Regions from separate parts of the Hominiventricola aquisgranensis genome, predicted to be linked through region 1. Evidence: riboswitches for the same ligand, from Rfam matches in the RefSeq annotation. Region 1 holds a riboswitch; each other region holds the start of a gene.
The links. Region 1 has a riboswitch for cobalamin ahead of WMO62_RS01640 (ABC transporter substrate-binding protein). Riboswitches for the same ligand answer to the same signal wherever they lie in the genome.
Positions count from the first base shown of each region.

Region 2: another riboswitch for cobalamin. It lies ahead of WMO62_RS08380 (LysR family transcriptional regulator); the one in region 1 lies ahead of WMO62_RS01640 (ABC transporter substrate-binding protein).
Region 3: another riboswitch for cobalamin. It lies ahead of WMO62_RS12875 (sirohydrochlorin cobaltochelatase); the one in region 1 lies ahead of WMO62_RS01640 (ABC transporter substrate-binding protein).
Region 4: another riboswitch for cobalamin. It lies ahead of WMO62_RS14545 (ABC transporter substrate-binding protein); the one in region 1 lies ahead of WMO62_RS01640 (ABC transporter substrate-binding protein).

Region 1 covers NZ_JBBMFC010000002.1:124,812-128,689, forward strand. The annotation lists gene WMO62_RS01630 (class I SAM-dependent methyltransferase) at 1-220, shown strand, start outside; gene WMO62_RS01635 (LysR family transcriptional regulator) at 217-1,128, shown strand; cobalamin riboswitch at 1,231-1,412, shown strand; gene WMO62_RS01640 (ABC transporter substrate-binding protein) at 1,600-3,177, shown strand; gene nikB (nickel ABC transporter permease) at 3,288-3,878, shown strand, end outside.
Region 2 covers NZ_JBBMFC010000013.1:2,415-6,292, reverse strand. The annotation lists gene WMO62_RS08395 (DUF2325 domain-containing protein) at 1-264, opposite strand, end outside; gene WMO62_RS08390 (flavodoxin) at 286-717, opposite strand; gene WMO62_RS08385 (DUF3793 family protein) at 737-1,300, opposite strand; gene WMO62_RS08380 (LysR family transcriptional regulator) at 1,425-2,336, opposite strand; cobalamin riboswitch at 2,486-2,664, opposite strand; gene WMO62_RS08375 (Fur family transcriptional regulator) at 2,790-3,221, opposite strand; gene WMO62_RS08370 (FeoB-associated Cys-rich membrane protein) at 3,194-3,340, opposite strand; gene feoB (ferrous iron transport protein B) at 3,344-3,878, opposite strand, start outside.
Region 3 covers NZ_JBBMFC010000025.1:34,045-37,922, forward strand. The annotation lists gene WMO62_RS12870 (ABC-F family ATP-binding cassette domain-containing protein) at 1-1,535, opposite strand, end outside; cobalamin riboswitch at 1,704-1,885, shown strand; gene WMO62_RS12875 (sirohydrochlorin cobaltochelatase) at 2,038-3,276, shown strand; gene WMO62_RS12880 (hypothetical protein) at 3,292-3,878, shown strand, end outside.
Region 4 covers NZ_JBBMFC010000039.1:1,657-5,534, reverse strand. The annotation lists gene WMO62_RS14550 (SulP family inorganic anion transporter) at 1-1,591, opposite strand, end outside; cobalamin riboswitch at 1,728-1,934, shown strand; gene WMO62_RS14545 (ABC transporter substrate-binding protein) at 2,075-3,160, shown strand; gene WMO62_RS14540 (iron chelate uptake ABC transporter family permease subunit) at 3,226-3,878, shown strand, end outside.

The sequences.
Region 1 (3,878 bases):
GCAGATTCCCATGAGCCGTACCATGAGACCGGCATGGGATCTTGAAGTCCTCAAAAATGTCAATGACGGACAGGCTTATGCGGATGAGCATGTATGGGAGCGTGTGTGGGATCAGACAGAGAAAGTGAACTATGCGTCCACGCCGATGTTTCTGATCCATGCGGAAAAACATATAAAGGCAAACCATATGAAACGTACACTGGAGGGGCTTGTATCTTGATCGAAACAAAACAGCTTGAATATCTTGTGGTCTGCGCACGGCTTGGTTCCTTCAGCCGTGCCGCAGAGGCACTTTATACGACCCAGCCTAATGTAAGCAAAGTGATCCGTACGCTTGAGCAGGAGCTGGGTTTTTCATTATTTATTCGTCAGAGCCGTGGAATTGTGCTGACGTCAAGAGGCCGCAGGATTTATGAATATGCCAGCAAAGCTGTGGAACAGGTGGAGCAGCTGGTTTCTTTTGCAAGAATGGACAAAGGAGAAGAACTGCTGGCATCCTGGAATCCAAGTTCCTGGATGGCAGCGTGCTTTGCCGCATTTTATCAGGAACACAGTCAGGAAGATGTGTGCTATCATGTGATGACAGCGGGTATAGAAGAAATATTGGATCGGTGTCAGTCTGGCAAAGATGACATTGGATTTGTGTATGTATCGGAAGAACAGATGCCGTCCTTCCAATATCGACTGGAGTGTGGAAAGCTGGAATTTCAGGAACTGAAGCGGACGAAGGCATATCTCTATTTTGGGAAAGAGCATCCGCTGGCTGGAAGGAAGAGTATCGAAGAGATTCCGAAAAACCAGGTGCGTCTGGTGCAGTGTTATGAAGATGAATATACGCTGGGACGTAATCTGATGGGCAATACGGAAGAAAGTCCGGTATCAGATATGAAGATCTCTGTGATCACCAACAGCGATTATGTGATGAACGAACTGCTGCAAAAGACCGACCTTGGAAATGTCAGTGGAGGTTATCTAAGCAGGGAAAAGGAATCCCAGGGATATCCGGGATATTCTTTGTACGGAGAGGAACAACCGATTCTCTTTGGATGTGTGACACGACAAGGGGAACAGCCAGGAGGGTGGGCAGAACACTATCTTTCCTATGTGAAGCAGCGGTTGCAAGAATAGATATAACAAAAAGGAATACAAATATATCTATCAAGGAATGCTTCTGTATTGACAAAAAATGTAATAGATGAGAAAATAATACATAATGTTCATATGGTTGGCAATTAAGCCATAAAAATAAGTTCGAAGGAAGCTTCGATGAAAAGGGAATCCGGTGAAAGTCCGGAACGATTCCGTCACTGTGATAGCTAGTCCACAGGAATATGCCACTGAGAAGATCTTGGGAAGGCGCTGTGGATGTTTGATGCTTAAGTCAGGAGACCTGCTTATTTTGATCAGAGAGAGTTCTTGCGGAAGACAGGGAAATCTTACTTAACAGAGGATTAGTGCGCATAATATGCGCTTATTCAGAGTGGGAGAAAGTCGGATGTAGATCCGGCTTTTCTTGTGTGTTTTATGATGGGAGGACAAGTGTTTTGCTCTGATGGATCTCAATGCGCTGACAGAAGAATGGACGAGAAAGGACAAAATATGAAGAATAAGAAATGTATCAGTTTGACCCTGGCAGCAATTCTTTTGCTGACCGGCTGCGGTGCAAAAGGAAGCGACAGCTCTGCATCAGCAGATAACAGTGGAAAAAAAGTACTGACTTTCGGATGTCAGATGTACACCGATGGTATTGTAAACAGTGTGACCGATGAGAACGGCGGATGGAATGCTATGCGTTATGGTATTTCCGAGGGTCTGTTTAAATTCAACGACAGCATGGAAGTAGAGCCGTGGCTCGCAGACAGCTATACGGTAAATGATGAGCATACGGAGTGGGTTATCACTCTGAAAGATGGAATCAAATTCTCAGATGGATGCGATCTGACTCCAACTAAGGTAAAAGAGTGTTTTGAATATCTGAAAGAAATGGGACCGAGCGGTTCTGCAAAACCACAGAAATATCTGGAGTTTGAGGCAACCATTACTGCTGATGACGATGCCAATACTCTGGCGATCCAGACCACCCAGCCGTATGCAAACCTTCCGGGACAGCTGGCTCATCCGACCATGGCGATCATCGATGTGGCTGATATCGAGAACTTTGATAACGGCATCATCGGAACCGGCCCGTACATGATCGATAAATTCAACGGTGTTGGTGTAGGATATGACTTGGTTGCAAACCCGAACTACCGTGAGGAAGTTCCGTATGACGAAGTAAAACTGATGTATATGGGTGATGCTTCTGCAAAGACCATGGCACTGCAGAGTGGTCAGGTAGACCTGGTAGAGAATATTACTAACGTATCTGATATTCAGGATTTCAAGGATAATCCAGATTTCACCGTAGATATCGCTTCTGGTGTGCGTTGTGGATTCAGCTGGATGAACTTTGACGGTATTCTGGGCAACAAAACCCTGCGTCAGGCAATCCTCATGGGAATTGATTATGATACCATCTGCAATTCCAAAACTATCGGAGGACTGTATACTCCGGGATTCTCCGTACTGCCGTCTACATTAAGCTACGGATATGACAAACTGAACAATCCGTATACTTATGATCCGGAAGGCGCGAAAAAGCTCCTTGATGATGCTGGTATCGTAGACACTGACGGGGATGGAATCCGTGAGATCGACGGACAGAACATCAATCTGCATTACGTTTCCTATGAGAACCGTCTGCTGAACGATTTCTCCAATGCACATATTCAGTATCTGGCAGAGATCGGTATTGGTTGCACCGCAGACTACGGCAGCTCTGATGACCAGTGGAGCAAACTTGCTGCCGGAGATTATGATTTCAATAACAATAACTGGATCACTGTAGGTACCGGTGACCCGTATGCTTACATGGCAAACTGGGCAACTGATACTACTTACTGCGGATATTCCAATCCGGAGTATGATGAGCTGTTTGAGCAGCTGAAGAGCGAGATGGACGAGGACAAGCGTGCAGATCTGATCTTCCAGATGCAGCAGATCCTGGTAGATGATGCAGCTGTTCTGATCGACGGTTATTACAACTCATCTATGATCTATTCCAAGAATGTAGGAAATGCACATATCCATACGGCAGATTACTACTGGCTGACCACCGAGATCACCCCGGCTCAGTAAACAGACAATGATTACCCCCATCCGCGCCCTTACCGGCGGTCAGGGTGGGGGTATTTCCGCGCATGAGATTTTATGCGTATGTCCCATTGCGAAAGAAAGGAGCAAGCATTTTGAATAAGAAACAGATTCTTCGACGAATCATGCAGATTGTGATTGTGCTGGTCGGTATCAGTTTTGTAACATTTTTACTTACGTATCTGTCTCCCGGTGATCCGGTCCGTAACATGTTCTCCGCTACCGGTGTCATGCCAACGGAAGAACTGGTACAGCAGACCAGAGACGAGATGGGTCTGAACGATCCTTTTTTCACCCAATATTTCCGCTGGCTGTTTAACTGTCTTCATGGTAATTTTGGAAAATCCTACAGTCTGAACAAGCCGGTTGTAGAGCTTCTGGCAGCTCGTGTCCTTCCGACTCTGAAACTGACACTCATGTCATTGATCCTGATGCTGATCATGGCGGTACCGCTTGGCGTTGTATCTGCATTACATAAAGATGGAATTGCTGATTATATTTGCAGAGCACTTACCTTTGTGGGATGTGCCATGCCGAACTTCTGGGTAGGCCTGCTTCTGATGCTGCTCTTGTGTGTTAAGATTCAGATATTCCCGGTTATCGCATCAGGAGGCGATTTTAAGAGCCTGTTCCTTCCAGCACTTACCCTTGCAATTGCAATGGCTTCCAAATACACCCGACAGGTG
Region 2 (3,878 bases), on a different contig from region 1:
CAGAATATTTTCCAGTGCAGATCCGCTGCTTGTGTGACAGCGTACCACCTGCACATTATTCTTCTTCGCCTCATCCACTGCCGTTTTCACCATTTTGTGAGATACAGTGTTGGTAAAGAGGATGAACAGATCCGGTGATCCCATCTGTTTATCCATGCTGGCTGACATCTGCGTGAATACTTTTGCCTTACATTTATAGTTTTTACAGATTTTCATATACTGACATACCATACGGTCATGTCCACCCACGATAACAACACTCATGAAACGGTTCCTCCTATTCTACTAGCACGCGGCTAATTGTTTTCCAAGTTCCACTAATTTTGCTTCTGTTTCATCATCCGGTGCATCTGCACAGATGGCATCCTCGCCTCCGATCACATCAGCGCCTGCATTTTTCATCTGGTCAACCCAGTTCCGCATCCACTCACCGTCTCCCCATCCGTAGGAACCAAACAATGCAATCTTCTTGCCGGATGCGAATTTCTCTACTTCAGCAACAAATGGTTCCATGGTGCCCTCTTCCAGCACTTCGTCACCCATTGCCGGACAACCAAGTGCAAATGCGCTCTCACCTTTGAGCTCCTCTGCGTTGAAACCGTCAACCGGAACAACCTTTGCAGTGGCACCTGCTGCCTCTACTCCTTTTGCTACCATGTTTGCCATTGCCTCAGTATTACCTGTCTCGCTGTAATAAACAATTACGATCTGTCCCATTTTAAGAATCCTCCTGTCTTTAATATGCCTGGCAACTGATCTCACACAGACTGCTGCCTGCGCTCAGCATCTGCAGTACCATGTTCCGAACTGCCTGATAGAGCTGAAATGTCTTTTTGGCTCCTGTCTCATCACTGTATACCTTCCAGTAGCCAGAGCAGAGGAAATCTTTTCCTTCATGCTCAATGAATCCTTTCACATCACTTAACGGATATCCAAGAAATGCACCCATCTCATGAGGAAATTCAGCTCTTCCTTCTTTGTATTCCGTAAACCGTTCCGCCAGCCTTGCAAGCATCTGGTCAAGTGTACTCTCTTCTGTCTGATACCCATAGGATTTCAGAAATTCTGCTGTCCCCGGCCAGAGAAGCAATGCTTCCAGTCTGTCCTTCCGGTACAGAAGCCAGATACTTTTCTGTTCTCCCCGATGGAGACAGATCCCCCATATTCCAGGAATGTCTTCCATCTCCAGAAACCGCTCTTCTTCCTCTCTTGTAAGAATCAGAAGATTGGATGGCTTCACATCCATAAGAACCGGCGAACACTGATTCGCAATACTGTTTCCAATCATTGTCTCTATCATCTCTTCCTCCGATCCCTTTGGTTAGTTTATTCTAATTAGTTGCCGCTAACTTATAGTATCAGATTCCATTAAAAAAAGCAACCATGCAGCTGATAGATTTTATCAACTACATAGCTGCCATGATTTAGTTTCCCAGATTTTCACAGATATATGCAAGAAATTTCTCTGCTTCTGCTGTTAATTCATCCCTTTTTCGCTTCACATATCCAAGTACGATCCGATCCTTCTCTCCTTTGATAGGAATCTGCCGGATTCGTCTGTCCGTCTCCTGCCGGCTGTCTCCACAGACAGAAATGCTGCACAGATCAGTTTTGCTGACTAACTCAAGCAGCACATCCCTGCTATTAGTCATCAATGTCTTTCCATGAGTTCTGTGATACTGATAGTCTTCCTTCCCATGCACCAGTTGAATCGAAAACATATCCTGGTCTGCATCCATCTGAATCAGTTTGATCTCCCGCAGTTCTTTGTTGCTCACCGACTCTGCCCCATATAACGGGCTCTCCGGTCCTGCCAGTAATACAGGCGAACGTTTCCCGATCTCCGTAAATTCCAGCCGCTTGTGCGCCAGCATCTGCAGAAGTGCCGTCTTCTGATTCTGATCCACCAGAAGGAATCCGATGTCCACTCGATGGTGATGGACCATGCGCAGGAGTTCTTCTGCATTACGCTCCATATATTCCACATGAAGTCCTTCTTTTACTTCCTGTGCATAAAATGTCCGAAACAGATGATTCAGCTCATCATCCGGTGTCACTGCAATCTTCAGCATCCGGATATCCTTTTCTTCCCGCACATGCTGGATCTTGCCGGAATCTACCAGGATCCTGCAGGCATATTCGTATACCTTGCGTCCCTCTTCTGTAGCTTCCACACCTCTTGCGTTTCGCTTGAGAAGCTGCATGCCAAGCTCTACCTCCAGAGATTTGATCGTTTTGCTGATATGCGGCTGCGTTGTATATAAGAGCTCTGACGCCTTCTTGAAACTTCCATTGTCAATGCTGACAACCAGATACTGAAGCTGCTTAATATCCATATTTTTCCCCCGTTCTCCACGTTATACAATAAAAACCTGCGCATACGCGCAGGTCTGATCTCTTTTCTATACACGGACAAAGACGAGATGCAGGATGGCTGCTCTCGTTTATTGATATGTCTATGTAAGAGTTCTTATCTGCCGTAAGAAGCACTTATTCCCTGCAAGCAGTTCTCCTGACTCCAGTTCACAACCATTACAGTCCTTCCCAGACCTCTCCGGTCCAGTGGATCATCTATAACGGCTCCCTGTCACAGTGGCGGGACCGCACCGGATTCACACCGGTTTCTCTATAAATCCTTTCGGAACTTGCAGTACCCGGAATCTATCATGAATTCCGTCGTTTTCTTTATTTCAACTATATAGAAGTTTCTCCGGATTGTCCACCTTTTTTTCCTGTCTTTGTGTAAAAAAGAGACTATGGATCACCCATAGTCTCTCTTTGCGCATTATTTATTTCAGAATCACCTGGTCTATGTCCTGTACATTATGATAGCCCTTCTGGCGCAATGCATAAGTCAGTATCCGGTTCCATTCCTCAGCATCAAAATCTACTTCATGATGATTTTTCAGAATCACACGGCAGCCATTGATCGGATCCTGCGCAGATCTCCCGGTCAGACGATATGGAACATTCGTCTGAAATACGCCAAGCTCTGTCAGAGCATTTACCATCCGGTATACCGTTGCAATTCCAATATTCTTATCACGTTTAGAAGCCTGATAATAAATTTCTTTGCAGCTGGTGCAGTCCTGTTCAAATACAATGTCAAGAATCAGCCTGCGCTGCTTCGTGATCCGCATGCCACGGTTCCGAAATTTCTCCAGGATCATATCCTTTTCACGTGTAGTCCGAATCAGTTTTTCGTCTTGCACTTGGAGCATCCTCCGCATCCTCCTCCGCAGCTTCCACAGCTCTTTCCATTTTTCTTATCTTTCCAGATACTGCGTGCAGCTGCTACAACTATTGCCAGTACAACAAGTCCTACAACCAGTGTTCCCATTTTTTATGCCCTTGCCTTTACTTTTACATTCAGAGTTGTTGCTTCTTTATACGGACGAACCAACAGCCAGATGAACAGTACGATCAGTACAATTGCAACGATCAGCCATGGAGTATATACACCATAGAAGATAGCACTTCCAACCTGATTGATCACCAGAGATACGCAGTAAGCAAGCAGACACTGATATCCAATTGCAAACCAGGTCCATTTTGCATTGTTCATCTCTCTCTTGATAGCTCCGATTGCTGCGAAGCATGGTGCACACAGCAAGTTAAATACCAGATATGCATATGCTGCAACTGCGGTATAATCCTTGGCAATACTGCCCCAGAACTCTGCACCATCCTCAGCAACTTCCTCTAATCCATACAGAACGCCGAAGGTACCTACTACGTTCTCTTTTGCTACCAGACCGGTAATTGCTGCTACAGTAGCTTTTGCATTGCCGAATCCCTGCGGAATGAAGATCCAGGAGATCGCATTACCAATTGTTCCAAGGAAGCTGTCTGCAAAATCTTCTACTGCACAGTAAGTG
Region 3 (3,878 bases), on a different contig from region 1:
GCTGCCAGCTCTTCGCCTGAACCCTGGTTTCGATGAGCCAGATAATGTTCATATCCAAACGGATAATAGAATACGGACTGGTCATCAAAGATCAGCAGGGATTCTGCCACCTGACGGATAAAATACCGGTCATGGGAGACGAACAATAAGGTGCCTGTGTAAGCACGAAATGCAGACTCCAGCGTCTCTTTGGCAGGAATGTCCATGTGGTTGGTGGGCTCATCCAGCACAAAGAAGTTGGGACAGCTTTTGAAGAGCTCTGCCAGGACCAGACGGGATTTTTCACCGCCGGACAAGGAAGAGACCTTCTTCGCTGTATCCTTCCCTGTGAATAAGAAGGCGCCAAGAGTCTGGCGTACTTCCTTGTCTGTCAGGGACGGGAACTGTTCATGAAAATGTTCCACCACGGTCAGATCTGACTGCAGAGCTGCGGTCTGCTGGTCAAAATAGCCCATCAGCACCTGTTGGCCAAGGGTCAGAGTTCCCTTGACAGGTGGGATCAGTCCTGCTGCGGTCTTCAGAAACGTGGATTTTCCGGCTCCGTTGGGACCGATGATACCGAGCTTCTGACCTCGGCGGATCCGAAGAGACAGTTCCAGCAGTGTCTTGTCATAACCAATCTGTAAATGTTCTGCCTCCAATACCCACTTGGCACTGCGCACGGATGGTTCCAGTGCGCCGGTGAATATGTGATAATCTTCCACTGGAGGTTTTTCTATCTTTGGCATTCGCTCCAGGATCTTTTTTCTGGATCTGGCAAATGCCGCTTTTTTAGGCTTGTTCTTGAATCGTTCGATCAGTTCCTCCAGCCGTTCGATCTCTTCCTGCTGGTGACGGTAAGACCGTTCCTGAATTGCCAGGTCTCTGGATTTTTGTTCTTTATAAGAAGTATAGTTGCCGGCATAGCGGATCAGTTTCTGCTGCCGGAATTCACAGACCGTATCAGCCGTCCGGTCCAGAAAGAACCGGTCATGAGAGACCATGACCACGGCACCGGCATATTGACGCAGATACTCTTCTAACCATTCGGTTGTTTCCATGTCCAGATGGTTGGTAGGTTCATCCAGCAGCAGAATATCAGGATGGGCAAGAAGAAGACGGATCAGGGCAATCTTCGTCTGCTCGCCGCCAGAGAACTGCGACAGCCTTTTCCTTTTATCTTCTTTGGAAAATCCGAAACCAGTGAAGAGACGGTCATATTCCTGTTCCCAGGTGAAACGTTCCCGATCCCATTTGTCAGGACATGGACAGGATTTGAGAAGTTCTTCCTCCACGGTAATGGTGGTGTCAGAAAAAGCCTGCTGACAGAGCAGGCCGGTGGTCAGGGATCGAGAAGTAAGGATTCCCTGTGCCTTGGAATGATCATCACGGTCAAGGGAGAGTTCTCCCGCCAGAAGTCGAAGGAGTGTTGTCTTTCCACAGCCATTTCTGCCCACGATGGCAATCTTCTCATTTCCACGGATCTCAAAATCAAAATGTGCAAGGACAGTCTGTGCTCCAATGCTGAGCGTGCCGTCCTGAATCTGTAATAACATGGGTGCTCCTCACGGTAAAATATGATTCCTAACTATATCAAAGATCAAAGCACATTGCAAGGCAGCAGAAAAGGGTAAATGCTCCCTGGAAAGTTTCATAATATTTCTTTTAACACTTGCCCTATGGAGCAGACAGTGTTATACTTACACACGTAATGAGTTCTGAAAACTAAATAAGAAACAGTTGGTGCCGCATTTTGCGGAGAATAGGGAAACAGGTGAGAGGCCTGTGCGATCTCGTCACTGTATGCAGCGAGTAGTTGTCGATGATGCCACTGAGGAGACTTGGGAAGGCAGACAGACTATGTGGAACTGCGAGTCAGGAGACCTGCCAGCTGTGGTACGGGAAATACATATTCCAGATCACGAGGTTTGGTTGTACCGAAAGATAGATTTCGATAAACCGACTGCGCACGCATGTTGGTTTTTGTCTTTTTCGCATCCCTTTTATTTAGCGGCTTCAGTATCATTGCAAAATATTTCTTTAAGGGAGAGAAAAAACATGAAGAAGAAAGTTGTAGCAGTTCTTTGTGCAGCAGCTATGACCGCAACATTAGTTGCAGGCTGCGGAAGTAAGACAACAACAGAAGCTCCGGCAGAGACTACCGAAGAGACCACTGAGGAGACAACAGAAGCTCCGGCTGAGGATGCAGCAGAAGATGCAGATGCTGACCAGGCAGCAGCAGACGAGGTTGCAGCTCTGATCGATAAGATCTACGTTCAGGAAAGAACTGAGACTACCGATGAGGATTGTAAAGCAGCAAAAGAGGCATGGGATGCTCTGACTGATGCTCAGAAAGAGCTGGTTGAAGGTGAAGAAGCTGATCCGGATTACTTCGGACGCGACACCGGAGATGCTTCCAAGGATGATCCGCGTAACCAGGATGAGATCGGAGAGAACGAGCTTCTGGTAGTAAGCTTTGGTACTTCTTTCAACGACAGCCGTGTAGCTGATATCAAAGGCATCGAGGATGCTCTTGCAGAGGCTAATCCGGACTGGTCTGTAAGACGTGCATTTACCGCACAGATCATTATCAACCATATCCAGGCTCGTGATGATGAGCACATTGACAACATGGATCAGGCACTTGAGAGAGCTGTAGATAATGGTGTTAAGAACCTGGTTGTACAGCCGACCCATCTGATGCATGGTGCTGAGTACGATGAGCTTTGTGAGGCAGTTGCAAACTACGAGGATAAATTTGAGTCTGTTAAGATCGCTGAGCCGCTGCTTGGTGAGGTTGGAGCAGACGCTTCTGCTGTAAATGAGGATAAGAAGGCAGTTGCAGAAGCAATCACCGCTGAGGCAGTTAAGACTGCTGGATATGACAGTACAGATGCTGCAGCAGAGGACGGAACCGCATTTGTATTCATGGGACATGGTACTTCCCATACCGCAAAAGTTTCCTACAGCCAGATGCAGGCACAGATGGACGAGCTTGGATACAAGAACGTATTCATCGGAACCGTAGAGGGCGAGCCGGAAGAGACTGCATGTGAGAACGTGATCAAAGCAGTTGCTGATGCAGGTTACAAGAAAGTTGTTCTTCGTCCGCTGATGGTAGTGGCTGGAGATCATGCAAATAACGACATGGCAGGTGAGGATGCTGATTCCTGGTTAAGCCAGTTCAAGGCTTCTGGAAGCTTTGACAGCGTAGATACTCAGATCGCTGGTCTTGGTGAGATCCCGGCTGTTCAGGATCTCTATGTAGCACACACCGCAGCTGTCATCGGAAAGTAAAGGAAGAGACAGAACATGAAAAGAAAGATCGTTACATTGCTGGGGGTGGCAGCATTGAGCTGTGCCATCATGACAGGATGTGGAAGCAAAGACGCACAGACCGAGGCGCCTGCACAGGAGACAGAAGAGACTGCTGAAGCAGATACTACGAAGGCTGATGTTGCAGAGGAGACTAAGGAAGCTGACACAGAAGAAGCAGAAGCGACAACTGAGGAAGCAGAAGAGACTGCAGCACCGCTGGAAGATGGTGTCTACACTGCAGAGTTTGACACTGACAGCGGAATGTTTCATGTAAATGAAGCAAACGATGGAAAAGGTGTCCTGACAGTAGAGAACGGCAAGATGACCATTCATGTGTCACTTGCCTCCAAGAAGATCGTGAACCTCTATCCGGGTCTTGCAGAAGATGCACAGAAGGATGGAGCAGAACTTCTGGAGCCGACTACAGATACCGTTACCTATAGTGACGGAGAATCTGAGGAAGTATACGGATTTGATATTCCGGTACCGGCTCTGGACAAAGAGTTTGATGTGGCACTGATCGGTGAAAAAGGAACCTGGTATGATCACAAAGTCAGCGTGACCAATCCGGTGAAGGCAGA
Region 4 (3,878 bases), on a different contig from region 1:
AATTGTCTTTTCCAACCAGCTCCACAAATCCGGCCTTCTCCATCACATGCATCGGCTGCTCATTCACATGAGAAAAGATTGGTGTGATGCCTTTCGCTTCACAATATTTCACCAGATTCTGAAGAGCATTCATAGCAGTACTGTCAAGTGCAGGAACACTTCTCATACGAAGCACCAGACATTTGGTAAAATCTTTCACTACAATGTGTTCAATCGCATTGGCTGCTCCAAAGAACAACGGTCCGGTAATCTCATAGACGCGGATCTCTTTCGCAAGTTTCTGCATATGATCATTAACTGCATCTGAATCATCGTCCACGTAAGTCCAGCTGTCCACGTGCGTCTCATCGCTCATGCGCTTCATGAACAGCAGACAGGTCAACAGCATACCGATCTCAATAGCAACTACCAGATCAAATACAACGGTCAGGAAGAAGGTTACCAGCAGCACCAGAATATCACTCTTCGGTGCGGTCTGGATCAGATGAGTGAACGGTCTCCACTGACACATATTGTAAGCAACCACGAACAGGATCGCAGCGATGGTCGGCATGGGGATCATTCCCGCATAAGGCATCAGAACTACCAGTACCAGTACCAATGTGATAGAATGCACCATTCCAGCTATGGGAGTACGTCCACCATTTTTAATGTTGGCTGCTGTACGTGCGATGGCTCCTGTGGCCGGGATTCCGCCGAACAGGGCGGAGGCAATATTTCCTGCTCCCTGAGCTACCAGTTCCATGTCTGAACGATGTTTCCCGTTGATCATACCGTCTGCAACCACGCAGGACAGCAGAGACTCAATAGCTGCCAGCACAGCAATGGTAAATGCATTTGGAATTGCATCCTCCACAGCTGCAAGGCTCAGTGCCGGAAGGTGGAAACCTGGCAGTGCATTGCTGATAGAATACAGATCTCCGATGGTAGAAGCCTTCAACGGAAGGAATTTTACCATCAGGATTCCTGCGACCACAGCCAGCAGAGAACCCGGAATCTTTTTGAAAATATAAGGAGAAATAATCAGGATTGCAAGACTTACCACGCCAACGATCACTGCAGACAGATTGACAGTGCCACAATTTTCAACAAAAGCGTGAAGCTTTTCCATGGTCTCAATGGGTTTTACTCCGTCCGGATAAGTCACGCCAAAGAAATCTTTGAGCTGACCGATCACGATGGTCACAGCAATTCCAGCTGTAAATCCGGTGGTGATGGTGTACGGAATAAAACGGATCAGTGTACCAAAATGGCACAGTCCCATCAGAATCAGAAAGATTCCTGCCAGGATCGTCGCGATCACCAGTCCATCCAGACCATTTTTCGCCACAATACCAGCTACGATCGTCGCAAATGCAGCTGTCGGTCCTGCAATCTGTACGCTGCTGCCACCAAGTGCAGAGATCACAAATCCCGCAACAATTGCGGTGAAAATACCTGCCTCCGGACCGACGCCTGATGCCAGTGCCAGCGCAATGGACAACGGAAGGGCAATGATCGCCACAATAATTCCAGCCGTCACATCTTTGACAAACTGTTCCCGGCTATACGTTTTCATACATGTTAGTAACATTGGTTTCAAAGAACTCATCAGTTAAAAATCCTTTCTAGTTGGATATCCTCGGTTGTCAAACACAACTTTTCCAGTATATCACAAGAAAGAGATTTTTCAATGATGAATTATCATTTATAATCAATACACTCTTGACACTCAAATATGACTATGTTATATATTTAACAGAATAAGTGTCGACTAATCTTCGATTGAGTCGGTGAAAAGGGAAATGGGTGTGAGTCCCATGCGGTGCCGCCGCTGTAAGCGCACGATACAGGGTTGTTTTCTTTCACTGTCTTTTCTCAAAACATGGATGGGAAGAGAGAAAACAGACAAAACCCGCGCAAGCCAGAAGACCTGCTTATTTTTCTTTTGCTGTCACGGTCCATGACACTTGCGAAAGATATAGGGCGCAGTGCGTCCAGATGCCGAAAACGGGTGCATCATCTGATCCATAGAGTTCAGATGATGCTTTTTTTATGGGCTGATTACAAACTACATATTAATGGAGGAAATCTTATGAAAAAGAGAACAGTAAGCGTATTGTTAACTACCTGTCTTGCAGCAGGTATGCTGGCCGGGTGTGGTTCCACATCCGCTGATACCACAGCCACTACTGACAAAACAACAGAAGAGACTACCAACGAAACGGAGAGTACAGATGCATCTGAGGCTTCTGAAACTGCCGATGCAGACAGCGACTATGAGCCGGTCACCATTACTCTGAATCTGGAGCGTTCCGGTCTTGGCGAAAATGTTGAATACACTTTCACTAAGAAACCATCCGAAGTCGTTGCTTCCGGTGATCAGATGGCTGACTTCTTCTTTGATCTGGGACTGGAGGACCAGATGGCTGGCTACACAAAAGGAAGCTGCTGGAGTACTGTATCCCAGTATCCGGCACGCGACAAAGTTCCACAGCTTCTGGAACCGGGTAAAGGTCTTTCCAATATGTCCAAGGAAGAGCTGCTGTCAACCGGATGTGATTTTCTGATTGGCTGGGACTCTGTATTTTCAGACAAAAACTTCAGTAAAGAATTCTGCGACCAGAACGGTATCGCAACTTATTTCCCATATGTGTGCTCCGACAAAGCAACCTTTGAGGATCTGTACAAAGATTATGAGACCCTTGGTGCTATTTTCCAGGTACAGGATGTAGCTGCTGAAAAAGTACAGACTATGAAAGATACTCTGCAGAAAGTAAAAGACACTTTGGGTGATGAAGCTTATGAAAATCCGGTCACTGTATTCGCTTATGACTCTGGTGAAGATGCTCCGTTTACCGCATGCCAGGGTATGCCGGGCGACATTATCAAACTGGCTGGCGGAATCTCCATCTTCGATGATATCGAGGCTGGCTGGGCAACTCCGTCTTGGGAAGAGGTTGTGGAGCGTGATCCGGATGTAATTCTGATTCTCGAGTACACCGGAGGTGATGTGGCAGATAAAAAGGAATTCCTGGAGACCAACGAGTTCACCAAGAATCTGCGCGCTGTCAAAGAAGGCAAAATCTTCTCCGTATGCTGCAGTGATATGCAGGGAAGTGCCGGAAGTGCAGTCGCTGTAAAAGCAATCGCAGAGCAGTTATATCCGGACAAATTCTAAGAACATCTGGAAAACTGACAGGGGAGTGTAAAAGCTCCCCTTCTTTATTGCAGTAGGAGGAATATATGAAAGGAACAGGAAACTCAGGAAAAGGCCGTTTCTGGCTGACGCTGGCACTGGTGATGACACTGATTGTGATCGCAGTAACCATCTCTACCACCATAGGTGCTGTCAATGTGTCAGCTTCCGATATCGGTAAGATCCTGGTCAATAAAATGTCCGGGAAAGACATCTTCCAGATTGCCTGGGAAGGAAAGACCGAAAATATCATCTGGAACATCCGTTTTCCCCGGGTACTCATGGCATTTATCGTGGGCGCAGGTCTTTCACTGTGCGGTGTTCTCATGCAGGCCCTCACCAAAAATCCACTGGCTGACCCCTATGTACTAGGAATCTCCTCCGGTGCATCCGCAGGAGCCGTCGGTGTTATCATCCTTGGATGGTTCAGCTTCTTAGGCGGCTACTCTGTAATCTTCGGTGCCACCTTAGGTGCCGCTATCTCCATCTGTCTGTCACTGGGAATTGCATCTATGAAGGGACGTATTACTTCCACCCAACTGGTTCTGGCCGGAATCGCCACCTCTGCATTTTTCTCGGCGGTAACCAACCTGATCATCTACGGATTCAATCAGGGTTCTGACAAAACCAAAATGGCACAGTACTGGATGGTTGGTTCCTTAAGTGGAGCTACCTGGAGTCGCGTAAAATATGTGGCAAT